Regions from separate parts of the Erwinia sp. 009765445 genome, predicted to be linked through region 4. Evidence: predicted binding sites of a transcription regulator. Region 4 holds the regulator's gene; each other region holds the start of a gene.
The links. The regulator PurR, encoded in region 4, represses purine synthesis genes. The targets are predictions, from matches to a motif close to CANGCAAACGTTTGCNTG.

Region 1 (3,182 bases), on a different contig from region 4:
GATAAAGGTGCGGCCAACGTAGCGGTTTTTCACAAACCCCTGCCGGTATGGCTTGTCCAGAATGCGGGCCATTTCCAGCGCGATATCACAGGAAGTTTCCGGGATAGGGATCACCACATCGATATCCAGATCTTCCCACTCGCGTGCGATTTTCTCACCCAGCTTGGTGCCCATACGCACTCGCGCACTGTAGACGGAAATTTTGTCCAGGAATGAATCCGGGCGGGCAAAATAGACGTACTCGAACAGGCACGGGTTGAATTTCGGGTTCTCTGCACACTGACGGGTAAACAGCTGACCTTTCTCGGTGACGTAAACTGCTTCGCCCGGTGCGACATCACGCAGGAATTCAAAACCAAGCGTATCCAGCGCCACGCTCTCGGAAGCCACCATATATTCGGTGCGGCCGTCAGCCAGGGAACGTTTGCCGATCACCAGCGGGCGGATGCCGTTAGGATCGCGGAAGGCAACCAGCCCGTGGCCGATAATCATCGCCACGCAGGCGTAAGCGCCACGCACGTGCTGATGCACCGCTGCCACAGCGGCAAAAATGTTCTCGGCTTCCAGCGGATAGTGCTGGAAACGGTCCACTTCAGACGCGAAGATATTGAGCAGAATTTCAGAGTCGGAAGTGGTGTTAACGTGACGACGACCGGTTTCGAACAGCGCTTTACGCAGCTCGTGGGCATTGGTCAGGTTGCCGTTATGAGCCAGAGTGATACCGTAAGGGGAATTCACATAAAAGGGCTGGGCTTCAGAAGCACTGGAGCTTCCTGCCGTGGGGTAGCGGACGTGGCCGATCCCCATATTGCCCTGCAGACGTTGCATATGGCGGGCTTCAAATACATCGCTGACCAGGCCGTTGGCTTTACGCAAACGGAAGCAATTCAATGCATCAATGGTAACGATGCCTGCGGCATCCTGCCCACGGTGCTGGAGCACCGTTAACGCGTCATAAATCGACTGGTTGACCGGTGAAAAACCGGCGATCCCGACAATACCGCACATATTGACATTTCCTCATAAGCCGCAACCCCGGTTCGATTACCGGGGCAAAAAACTCGACGTGCTTTTCAGGTAGTCGAAAAACCACCTGATGATGTAACTGAACTGGGGAACCAGCTGAGACTGTTGCCAGTCCGGGCTTTTGGAAAAGCCGGTGAAAGTATCGAGGAAAAACAGAATGGCTGACACAATCAGCACGCCACGTAATGCCCCGAAACAGACTCCCAGCACTCTGTCGGTACCCGACAGGCCGGTTTTTTCAACCAGCGAACCAATCACGTAGTTAACGATCGCCCCGACTAACAGCGTGGCAATGAATAACACCGCAATGGCGATTCCATTTCGAACCAGTTCGTCTTCAAAACCTGTGAACCAGACGGCAAGGAAGGAGTAGTAATGACTGGCGACAAAAAATGCGCAACCCCAGGTGACGAGGGATAAAGCTTCCCGAACAAACCCGCGGATCAGGCTGACAAGAGCCGAAAAACCAATAACCGCAATAATGACGTAATCTATCCAGACCATGAACTCTTCCAGCAACAATGCCCTTAAGATCGCCTCTTTCTGTAACAGCACTATCTCCATGCAACAGAGGGAGACGAGCCTTAAGTTCGGGGCGAATTCTAACAGAAAAAGAAAACGTTTGCGTAGGGTTTTCCTTTGCCAGTTTAATTAAAACAAAATGCAAAAAAAATCAGCAATTACGCGCCCTGGCAGCCGGTACAGCACCTGCACTGACCGTCCGAAGCAATTGGCTGATTTACTTCAGATAACCGGCCAGAACGATAAATGATGACCCTCGTTATGGCCGGGGACAACGCAGCCAGAAAAGGCTCTGGCTGTTGCATTAATAGAGACAACCTACCGGGCGCTGTAAGGTTTAACCACCCCGCCTAGCCCTGAAATGCCTTTCAGTTCGCTGACTGCTGCCTGCATCTTCGCTTTGGAAGCATCCGGCCCGACGTAGATGCGGGTAATTTGTCCCTGTACCGGCGTGGAAGGCACGGTGAAAGCACGGTAGCCTGACAGGCGCAGCTGTGCGACGACTTCATTGACCTTAGCGGCATTTTTCAACGCCCCCAACTGAACAACATAGGCCTGACCGGCTGGCGCACTCTCCTGCTGAGCAGGCTGCGTTTGCTGCGGTTCCGGCTTCGGTTTTTCAACCGTTTTTTCTGCCGGCTTCGGCTGAGGTTTTGGCGTTTCAACAGGCTTTGGCTTTTCAACCGGTTTAGGTTTCTCTGCCGGCTTCTGCTGCTGCGGCCTGGAAGGCTGCATGGGCGGCGGAGCCACGACGGTAGGGTGATTAGCCGACTGAGGCGCGGTGGAACCGCTCTCTGCCTGGGAAGTATTGCCACCATCCTGCCCTGTCACTGCGGTACTGGCCCCTTCTGGCGGCTGGGCTGGCAGCGACTGGGTCACCGGCGGCACCATATCCGTTTCCTGCTGGTCGCCCGGTTTTGGCACCAGCGGAATAGCAGCAAACTCTTCTTTGTAATGCTTTTTCTTACCGTCCAGCAAGCCAGGCAGAATAATCACGCCCAGCGCCACGATAATGACGGTCCCGACTAAACGGTTTTGAAACTTACTTGCCACTGCCGTTCTCCGTTTGCATCGTTTCCATTACGTGTGCCACGGTGTGGAACGAACCACACACCAGCACAGTGTCCTGAGCCTGCGCCTGCTGGCAGGCATGATTAAATGCTTCTGGCACGCTGGAGAACGCCTCTGCCGTCGGCAGATGCGCCATCAGCTCACCCGCACTGGCACCCCGCGGGCCTTCCAGCGGCGCACAGTACCAGCAGTCAACTTCAGGGGCCAGGCAGGCCAGGGTTCCGGCAATATCTTTGTCATGCAGCATGCCGACTACGGCGTGCACTTTGCCGGTTGTTGGCAGCTCGCTCAGTTTCCCGGCAAGATAGGCCGCAGCATGAGGGTTATGAGCCACATCCAGGATTATCCGGGGAGCTTCTGCAACAGTCTGAAAACGACCGGGCAAAACAGCCTTATCCAGCCAGCCGTAAATTACCGCCGGGTCCACTTTCAGGGAGGAGGCGCGCAACGCAGCCAGCGCAGTGGCTGCATTAGGCAAAGGAACCTGCGGCAGCGGAAGCGCCGCCAGAGTGCCCTGCCCGTCGCTGAACGACCAGTCGTTGTCACCCACGGTGAATGACCAG
Region 2 (3,182 bases), on a different contig from region 4:
TGATTAAACAAGTTTTTACCAATGCACCTGATTATTTCGGATAGGTGCACTGGTTTTTTTATTTTATTCAGTTTATTGTTTTTAAAGGTGTTTTTGTTATTCTGGTTTAATCGTTATTTTGAAATAATGATTTAATTAATCTTGTTTATTGATTTGCGTTTGAGTCGTTTTTACTGTCCGGTTTACTCTGTTAGTGTTGATAATCAATTTGAATGGAATATTGTTTCCATTTATGGTTGCTTCGTTGGTTTAAAAAGACTGACAATTATTTTTAATGAGTTTTTTCTCTCAGTTTAAAAAGGAAACTAACATGAGAACATTGACCGTATCCGAAACCAGCAATGTGGGTGGCGGTGGATTTTTATGTGATATCAGTATAGCGAGTCTTAAGCTGGCTGGCCTTGTTGTAGCGGGGGCCGTTATCGTTGGTGGAATTTTGCTCTTCAACTGCATGAATTCACAAACGCTAACCCCTTCCACACCTGAGCCAACTTCTGCTCCTTAATAAAGAGGCCCGCTGAAACCAGCCATCGCCTTCGCGCCGTTCTGTTGCGGCGCACTTTTCTCACTTTTTGCCGCAAGCGAACAAAATTTGTTTTACTGATAATCCATCGCGGCTGACATAAAATTCTTATTACTGGTTTTTTGTTGTGGCGCGAGGTTTAACACGTCGTTAACCTGACTGCGCTTTGCATGCACAGACACAAGGGATTCACTATGAAAGATGCACAGATCCGCCTTGCCATTGTTGGCGCTCCGGGACGCATGGGGCGTCAGTTAATTCAGGCAGCCCATGAGGCGCAAGGCGTGTGCCTGGGCGCCGCGCTGGCGCGTGAGGGATCCTCGCTGAGCGGCGTGGACGCCGGTGAGCTGGCAGGAATTGGCGTACTGGGCATTAAAGTCAGCGACAACCTGGCCGCCGTGGCGGATGACTTTGACGTGCTGATTGACTTCACCCGCCCGGAAGGGACGCTGAAGTATCTGGCCTTCTGCCGCCAGCATCATAAGGCGATGGTCATTGGTACCACCGGTTTTGATGAAGCGGGTAAAGCGGCGATCAAAGCGGCCTCTGAAGATATTGGTATCGTGTTCGCGGCCAACTTCAGCGTTGGCGTTAACCTGGTGCTGAAGCTGCTGGAAAAGGCAGCCAAAGTGATGGGTGACTATGCTGATATTGAGATTGTTGAAGCCCATCACCGGCATAAAGTGGATGCCCCATCCGGCACCGCACTGGCCATGGGGGAAGCGATTGCTGATGCAATGGAGTGGGATTTAAACAAGCACGCGGTATACGCCCGCGAAGGTCACACCGGAGAGCGAAAAGCGCAAACCATCGGTTTTGCCACCGTTCGCGCAGGAGATATCGTTGGTGAACATACAGCGATGTTTGCAGATATTGGCGAGCGCGTGGAGATTACCCATAAGGCTTCAAGCCGCATGACCTTCGCAAAAGGTGCAGTTAAAGCTGCTGACTGGATTGGTTCTCGAAAATCTGGTCTTTACGATATGAGAAATGTGCTTGAACTCGATGATTTGTAAGTGTTGTGCACCATCGTGATGTGGTTATTTCAATCTTAACTTTATGATTGAATGGGCAATAATTTTATTGCCCTTTTTATTTTGTTATTTTTGATTTTTTCATGTTTTTTTTATTACCATCTTTGTGTTTGTTGTTGTTATCCTCATCTTTGATCCGCTAAAAAGTTAATTTTGACCATTTGGTCCACTATTTTCCTCCCGCTTCGCTGTTCTCATGCACAATTGTCCATGCAACCGGTTAAATGCCTGGGATAGTTGTTATTTTCAGCGTAAATCATCCGAATTATCGGTCAGTTGAGTAAAAAAGTAAGAAAAACCGGGCTGCAGGGTAGACAATAACTGGGGCGATCATTAGAATGCGCGCAATTTGCCAAAAATCGAGAGCTCAGGCGGTTTTTGCATTGATATAAGGGTTTAACCTGAATTAATATGCAAATAATGTGACTGTTTATTCTCAGGAGGATGTTTTGATTAAGTCAGCGCTATTGGTTCTGGAAGACGGAACCCAATTCCACGGTCGGGCCATCGGGGCAACAGGATCGGCAGTGGGTGAAGTTGTTTTCAACACTTCGATGACCGGTTATCAAGAAATCCTCACTGATCCTTCCTATTCCCGCCAGATCGTTACTCTTACTTATCCCCATATCGGCAATGTCGGCACCAACTCCGCTGACGAAGAATCCTCTCAGGTACACGCACAGGGTCTGGTTATCCGCGACCTGCCGCTGATTGCCAGTAACTTCCGTAATGAAGAAGGGCTTTCGGCTTACCTGAAGCGCCACAATATTGTCGCTATTGCCGATATCGATACACGTAAGCTGACTCGTCTGCTGCGAGAAAAAGGGGCACAGAACGGCTGCATCATCTCCGGTGACGCACCCGATGCCACACTGGCACTGCAGAGAGCACAGGCGTTCCCTGGCCTGAAAGGCATGGACCTGGCAAAAGAAGTGACCACTGAGGAAACTTACAGCTGGCTGCAGGGGAGCTGGACGCTGGATGGCGGCCTGCCCGCACCGAAAACCGAAGCCGAACTGCCTTTCCACGTGGTGGCTTACGATTACGGCGTGAAGCGGAATATCCTGCGTATGCTGGTGGATCGCGGCTGTCGCCTGACCATCGTTCCGGCGCAGACGCCAGCGGAAGATGTGCTGAAGCTGAATCCGGACGGGATTTTCCTGTCAAACGGACCGGGTGACCCGGAGCCTTGCGACTACGCTATCGCGGCTATAAAACGCTTCCTGGAAACTGATGTGCCGGTTTTCGGCATCTGTCTGGGTCACCAGCTGCTTGCCCTGGCCAGCGGAGCGAAAACCGTCAAGATGAAACTGGGCCATCACGGCGGTAACCACCCGGTGAAAGATCTGGATAATAATACCGTGATGATCACTGCACAGAACCATGGTTTCGCCGTCGATGACAGCAACTTACCGGCGAATCTGCGGGTGACACACAGCTCGCTGTTTGACCACACGGTGCAGGGTATCCATCGTACCGACAAGGCCGCGTTCAGCTTCCAGGGACACCCTGAAGCCAGCCCAGGCCCGCACGATGCCGCACCGCTGTTCGATCACTTTATCGAACTGATTGAAGCTTACCGTTCTACCGCAAAATAATCAGGAGCGAGAAAATGCCAAAACGTA
Region 3 (3,182 bases), on a different contig from region 4:
CGGTTCTCCCAGCGTGTAGCCCACACCGTGGACCGTGCGGATAAACTGGCTGCCCAGTTTTTTACGCAAGTGATGGATATGCACTTCAACAGCATTGCTGGAAACATCATCGTCCCAGCCGTAGAGCTTTTCTTCCAGCTGGGCACGGGTCAGTACCCGGCCGGGATTCATCAGGAACAGTTCCAGCAATGCCAGTTCGCGTGCCTTTAGCGGCAGCGGCTCACCGTTAAGCGTGACCGTGTGCGATCCGGTTTCCATCACCACTGCACCGTGATTCAGTGTGGGCAGGAGCTGCCCGTGGCGTCGGCGAATTAACGCCTGCAGCCGCGCGGCGACCTCGCTGAGGGCAAAAGGCTTGCAAAGATAGTCATCCGCGCCCTGCTGCAACCCGGCAACCCGCTGCTCCAGCGCATCTCTTGCCGTCAGGATCAGCACCGGTTCATCGCGACCCGATTGCCGCCACTGGCGCAGGATTTCCAGGCCATCAATACCGGGCAGGCTGAGATCCAGAACCACGGCATCATAGGGCGCGGCAGATAAAGCACTCTTCCCCTCCCTGCCGTCGGTAAACCAGTCAACGCTGAAACCCATTTTAACCAGGCCGGCCCGGATGCCGTCACCAATCAGCCGATCGTCCTCAATGACTAAAATTCGCATGGTAGATTCCTTCTGTAGATAACGGCTTTATACGAGACAGGGTTACGGTTTGTATACTCAAGATCGACGGAAATTGCGCTTTTTCGACAAAATACAGAAATAAATCCGCAGGATGATTCATCTTAAGATCCCGTTAAGAACCTTTTGTTTTAATCCGTCCTGAAGAACACGTACCCCTTCCAGGGAACAAGGATAAATAAAAAGGTGAATACGATGAAAAAGACAGCTGCTTTACTGGCCATTGCCGCTCTGGTTTCCACTCCTGTACTTGCTGCCCAGACCGGTGGCTTCAGCGATCCGGCCGCACCGGCGGTCGCAGCGCAGAAAGGGGGCTTTGTGGCAACCAATGGGGCACTGACCAGCGTAAAACAGGCGCAGGATTTGCCGGATGATGCCTGGGTTACGATGCGCGGTAATATTGAAAAGCGTGTGGGCGATGAAGATTACCTGTTCCACGATGCTACCGGCTCAATCAGGGTTGAGATCGACCACAAGCGCTGGGAAGGACAGACTGTAACGCCAACAGACAAAGTCGAACTGCAGGGCAAAATCGACAAAGACTTCAACTCAGTTGAAGTTGACGTGAAACAGATCCGCAAAATTCAGGGTTAAGTCTGACCTGCAGCTTGTTTGCCAGCTGCACCAGGTACTGGTGTGGCTGGGTACCCTGAGATGACCAGCAGGAAATACCCGACGCATTTTTTATTGACGGCTATCCGCAAGCCAGCTTCCTGCCAGCCCTTTTAATTCCTACCTTCTGCAGACTAAGTCAAACTTTCTTCGCCGCGAGCGAAACGTTTCGATGGCGATCACAATTTCACCTTTCTGCGATTGTTTTCCCCCCGCAATTTTTTACACTCCCGATCAGCGAAACGTTTCGCTCTGGAGTGAATGATGAAAAAAGGCACCTTACTGAATTCTGAAATCTCGTCCCTGGTATCCCGCCTGGGGCATACCGACAGCCTGGTCATTGGCGATGCTGGTCTGCCCATTCCGGCCGGGCCGCAGCGTGTCGATCTGGCGCTGATGAAAGGTATTCCCAGTTTTATGCAGGTGGTACAGGCCGTGACCGAAGAGATGCAGGTAGAAAGTGCCGTCATCGCGGAAGAGATCAAATCTCATAACCCACAGCTTCATAGTGAACTGCTCGCCCTGCTCGATTTGCTGCAACAACACCAGGGCAACACCATCACTGTTCAGTACGTCAGTCATCATCAGTTCAAACAGCAAACACAGCACAGCCAGGCGGTGATCCGCAGCGGGGAATGTTCCCCTTATGCCAACGTCATCCTTTGTGCTGGCGTGACCTTCTGAGGCCGTCATGCAACCTTTACTGCAACTGCAAGGCATAGATAAATCCTTCCCCGGCGTGAAAGCGCTCTCGGGAGCGGCGCTGGCTGTTTACCCTGGCCGCGTGATGGCCCTGGTGGGGGAAAACGGGGCCGGAAAATCAACCATGATGAAGGTGATGACCGGGATCTACACCCGTGATGCTGGTTCGATCACCTGGCTGGGTAATGAAGTTTCATTCAACGGGCCAAAAGCCTCCCAGGAGGCGGGAATTGGCATTATTCACCAGGAACTCAACCTGATCCCTCAGCTCAGCGTTGCGGAAAATATCTTCCTCGGGCGTGAGTTTGTGAACGGTTTTGGCCGTATCCAGTGGAAGAAAATGCACGCTGAAGCGGATGTGCTGCTGAAAAAGCTCAACCTGCGCTTCAGCAGCCACAAGCTGGTGGGCGATTTGTCGATTGGCGATCAGCAGATGGTGGAGATTGCTAAGGTGCTGAGCTTCGAGTCGCAAGTGATCGTGATGGACGAGCCGACCGATGCGCTGACCGATACCGAGACCGCCTCGCTTTTTCGGGTGATCCGTGAGCTAAAAGCGCAGGGCTGCGGCATCGTCTACATCTCCCACCGCATGAAAGAGATTTTTGAAATCTGCGATGACGTGACGATTTTCCGCGACGGGCAGTTTATTGCTGAGCGGGCGGTCGACACTCTGAATGAAGATTCGCTGATTGAGATGATGGTGGGCCGCAAACTCGAAGAGCAGTATCCGCGCCTCGATAAAGCGCCAGGCGACGTTCGCCTGCAGGTGGAGCACCTCAGCGGGCCGGGTGTCGCGGATGTCAGCTTCTCGCTGCGTAAAGGGGAGATTCTGGGTGTGGCTGGTCTGATGGGCGCGGGGCGCACGGAACTGATGAAGGTACTGTACGGTGCTCTGCCGCGCAGCGCTGGTAGCGTGACACTTGACGGTAAGAGCGTGCAGACTCGTTCGCCGGAAGAAGGACTGCAGAACGGCATCGTTTATATCTCAGAAGACCGTAAACGTGACGGGTTGGTACTGGGGATGTCGGTGAAAGAGAACATGTCTCTTACCGCGTTGGACTACTTCAGCCGCAGCGGCGGCCGCCTGAAACATGCGGAAGAGCAACTGGCCGTCAGTGACTTTATCAAACTTTTTAACGTTAAAACGCCGTCGATGAACCAGCCAATTGGCCTGCTGTCAGGAGGAAATCAGC
Region 4 (3,182 bases):
TCAGAAAGCTCGTGAAACGGCGATGAACAAACTGATGGGGCAGTTGGGTAAGCCGTACCAGTGGGGTGGCACCTCACCAGAAACCGGTTTCGACTGCAGCGGCCTGGTCTGGTATGCCTATAAAGACCTGGTGAAGTTTAAAATCCCCCGCACTGCCAATGAAATGTATCACCTGCGCGATGCGGCTAATATCAAACGTGGCGAGCTGGAAAAAGGCGATCTGGTGTTTTTCCGCATCAATGGTCGCGGCACAGCTGACCACGTTGGCGTGTATCTGGGCAATGGTAAATTCATTCAGTCACCGCGCACCGGCAAGGATATTCAGGTTAGTGCTCTGAGCGATGATTACTGGCAGCGCCACTATATTGGTGCCCGCAGGATGATGACGCCGAAAACGATTCGCTAACAGGTCGGCAGAAGAGACGGGGCCGTTCTGATGAGCGGCCCGTAAGGCTTAGTGCATTACTGCGGTAAAACTGAAAGCGACAATCATCAGCAAAGCGCAAACGGTTGTCAGTATTGAAAACTTCAGATCGGTATCCATCACGACTCCTTAATACCCTTACAGTTTATAACGTCATCGATTTTCCCATACTTGTCGGTAAAAATCTCGTTTTCTGTGCTCAGGCTTGTTAGAATTCTTTTTTTCGTTGCGCAACCCCCGGCAGACTGCGTGCCGCGTGCGCAATGACGGGTTGAAATACCCTTTTTTCCTTCCTGACGTCTCCGGAATCCACCGCAAAAAGTGCCCCCAGACGTCCGGTTTTTGCGTATCCAGGCAAACGTTTAACAATATGCTTATCAGTACGTTACGATAAGTGCAGGAGTAGCTAGTTAATGGCAACAATAAAAGATGTGGCCAAACGTGCAGGGGTGTCCACCACCACTGTCTCCCACGTCATCAATAAAACCCGCTTTGTCGCTGAAGAGACGCAGGAAGCCGTATGGGCCGCAATCAAAGAATTGCATTATTCTCCCAGCGCTGTCGCCCGCAGCCTGAAGGTTAACCATACCAAAACCATTGGTCTGCTGGCCACTTCCAGCGAAGCGCCCTATTTTGCCGAGATCATCGAAGCAGTGGAGAACTGCTGCTTTGATCAGGGTTATACCCTGATCCTGGGCAATGCCCATAACGATCTGCAAAAGCAGCAGGCATATCTGTCGATGATGGCGCAAAAGCGCGTCGATGGTCTGCTGGTGATGTGCTCGGAATATCCGGAGCCGCTGATCACTATGCTGGAAAACAATCGCAATATCCCAATGGTGGTAATGGACTGGGGCGAATCACGCGGCGATTTCACCGATACCGTGCTGGATAATGCCTTTGAAGGAGGCTATATGGCGGGCCGCTATCTGATTGACCGCGGTCACCGTGATATCGGGGTGATCCCGGGACAAATGGAACGTAATACTGGCGGTGGCCGCCATGCCGGTTTTCTGAAAGCACTTTCCGAAGCGGGAATTTCAGTTCGAGATGAGTGGCTGGTACAGGGAGATTTCGAACCAGAGTCTGGCTACCGTGCCATGCAGCAGATTCTGTCTCAGAAGCAGCGCCCCACGGCGGTCTTCTGCGGCGGCGATGTGATGGCCATGGGCGCCATCTGCGCGGCGGATGAGATGGGCCTGCGCGTACCGCAGGATATTTCGGTGATCGGTTATGATAACGTGCGCAATGCCCGCTATTTCACCCCGGCGCTGACCACGGTTCACCAGCCTAAACAACAGCTGGGCGAAACTGCCTTTGCAATGCTGCTCGACCGCATTACCAGCAAGCGCGAAGAGCCACAAACCATTGAAGTGCATCCCAACCTGATCGAACGCCGCTCGGTGGCAGACGGTCCGTTTGTCGATTACCGCCGCTAGACGTTAAGGGCGGAATGAATCCCACCCTTACAATCGTGCAGATCTCAGTTGAGGGGAGAATTTATTCGCCCCTCAGGTTTCTTCCCGCAGCCACTCACTGTTCATCGTGCCGGTTTCCCCCAGATACTCCAGCAGCCAGCTCAGTGCTGGTGAAGCCTGCTGCTCCGCCCAGCTGACGCAGCATGGGCTGTCCGGAAATACTGACTCAAGCGCCAGCTCAACCAGTTCCCCGTTCTGCAAAAATGGCCGGGCAAAATGCCCCGGTACCATTCCAACACACAGCCCGGCCAGCAGACAGTCAAACGCACTTTCCCAGTCCGGCACCACCAGCCTGCGCTGATTATCCAGCGTCCACGTAGTCCGTTTGGGTAAAGCACGGGAGGTATCTTCCAGCACCAGTGAGGGCCAATCGCCAATCTCCTCATCGCTGACCTCCCCCTCCAGCTGAGCAAGTGGATGATCGGCCTTCACCACACAGCGCCAGTTCAGCATCCCCATATCGCGGAAGGCGAAGCGCCCCCCCACCGGGATAGCCTGGGTTGCGCCGATTGCCACATCCACCCGCCCGTCGGCCAGTGCGTCCCAGACGCCGTTAAACACTTCCGACGTCAGATGCAGCTCCATATCAGGAAAATGGCGGTAAAAATCCACCACCAGCTGGCGGCTCCTCGCCGGTTTAACAATGCGGTCGACAGCGATATTGATCTGCCCCCGCCAGCCATTAGCGACCTGCTGACACTGACGCCGGGTGGAAAGCATTTTTTTGATAACACTACGCCCTTCCTGACTAAAAAGCCGTCCGGCATCCGTCAGCACCACATCGCGGTGACGCCGCTCAAACAGAGGAACAGCCAGCCACTCTTCCAGTTGACGGATGGTATAGCTGATAGCAGAAGGCACGCGGTGCAGCTCTGCCGCCGCCGCCGTGAAACTCCCGGTGCGCGCCACGGCATCGACCACTTCAAGGGAATGTTCTGACCACATAATTTGCCTGCAATTTTTTTGAACGCAACCTGCAAATATTACCGTTTCACAAGCGCTTTGCCACTCAATTACACTGCGCAGCGTTTCATTCACCTGATAAAGAGCAACAGAATGCCATCTAAAGGATTTATTATTTACCTCGCGCTGCTCAGCGTTGCAGGTTTTCTCGCCACTGATATGTACCTGCCAGCTTTTGGTGTTATGCAGCAAGATTTGCTGACTGAAGCTGGAGCAATCAGTGCCAGTCTGAGTCTGTTCCTGGCCGGATTTGCCAGCGCCCAGTTGATGTGGGGACCACTCTCTGACCGGATTGGTCGTAAACCCGTTCTGCTGAT

Region 1: cvpA (colicin V production protein) is a predicted target of PurR. The motif match lies at 1,638-1,655, and genes of this name have one in related genera.
Region 2: carA (glutamine-hydrolyzing carbamoyl-phosphate synthase small subunit) is a predicted target of PurR. The motif match lies at 1,767-1,784, and genes of this name have one in related genera.
Region 3: rbsD (D-ribose pyranase) is a predicted target of PurR. The motif match lies at 1,523-1,540, and genes of this name have one in related genera.

Annotation. Positions count from the first base shown of each region.
Region 1 covers NZ_JBYUWC010000013.1:75,834-79,015, forward strand. Annotated here, with positions in the region: gene purF (amidophosphoribosyltransferase) at 1-1,008, opposite strand, end outside; gene cvpA (colicin V production protein) at 1,045-1,530, opposite strand; gene dedD (cell division protein DedD) at 1,867-2,601, opposite strand; gene folC (bifunctional tetrahydrofolate synthase/dihydrofolate synthase) at 2,591-3,182, opposite strand, start outside.
Region 2 covers NZ_JBYUWC010000003.1:195,550-198,731, reverse strand. Annotated here, with positions in the region: gene AC3Y5R_RS04350 (hypothetical protein) at 311-505, shown strand; gene dapB (4-hydroxy-tetrahydrodipicolinate reductase) at 718-1,539, shown strand; gene carA (glutamine-hydrolyzing carbamoyl-phosphate synthase small subunit) at 2,007-3,155, shown strand; gene carB (carbamoyl-phosphate synthase large subunit) at 3,170-3,182, shown strand, end outside.
Region 3 covers NZ_JBYUWC010000028.1:27,864-31,045, forward strand. Annotated here, with positions in the region: gene qseB (quorum sensing response regulator transcription factor QseB) at 1-657, opposite strand, end outside; gene AC3Y5R_RS22620 (YgiW/YdeI family stress tolerance OB fold protein) at 871-1,269, shown strand; gene rbsD (D-ribose pyranase) at 1,552-1,971, shown strand; gene rbsA (ribose ABC transporter ATP-binding protein RbsA) at 1,979-3,182, shown strand, end outside.
Region 4 covers NZ_JBYUWC010000010.1:74,654-77,835, forward strand. Annotated here, with positions in the region: gene AC3Y5R_RS12745 (C40 family peptidase) at 1-406, shown strand, start outside; gene cydH (cytochrome bd-I oxidase subunit CydH) at 455-544, opposite strand; gene purR (HTH-type transcriptional repressor PurR) at 838-1,863, shown strand; gene punR (DNA-binding transcriptional activator PunR) at 1,936-2,847, opposite strand; gene punC (purine nucleoside transporter PunC) at 2,959-3,182, shown strand, end outside.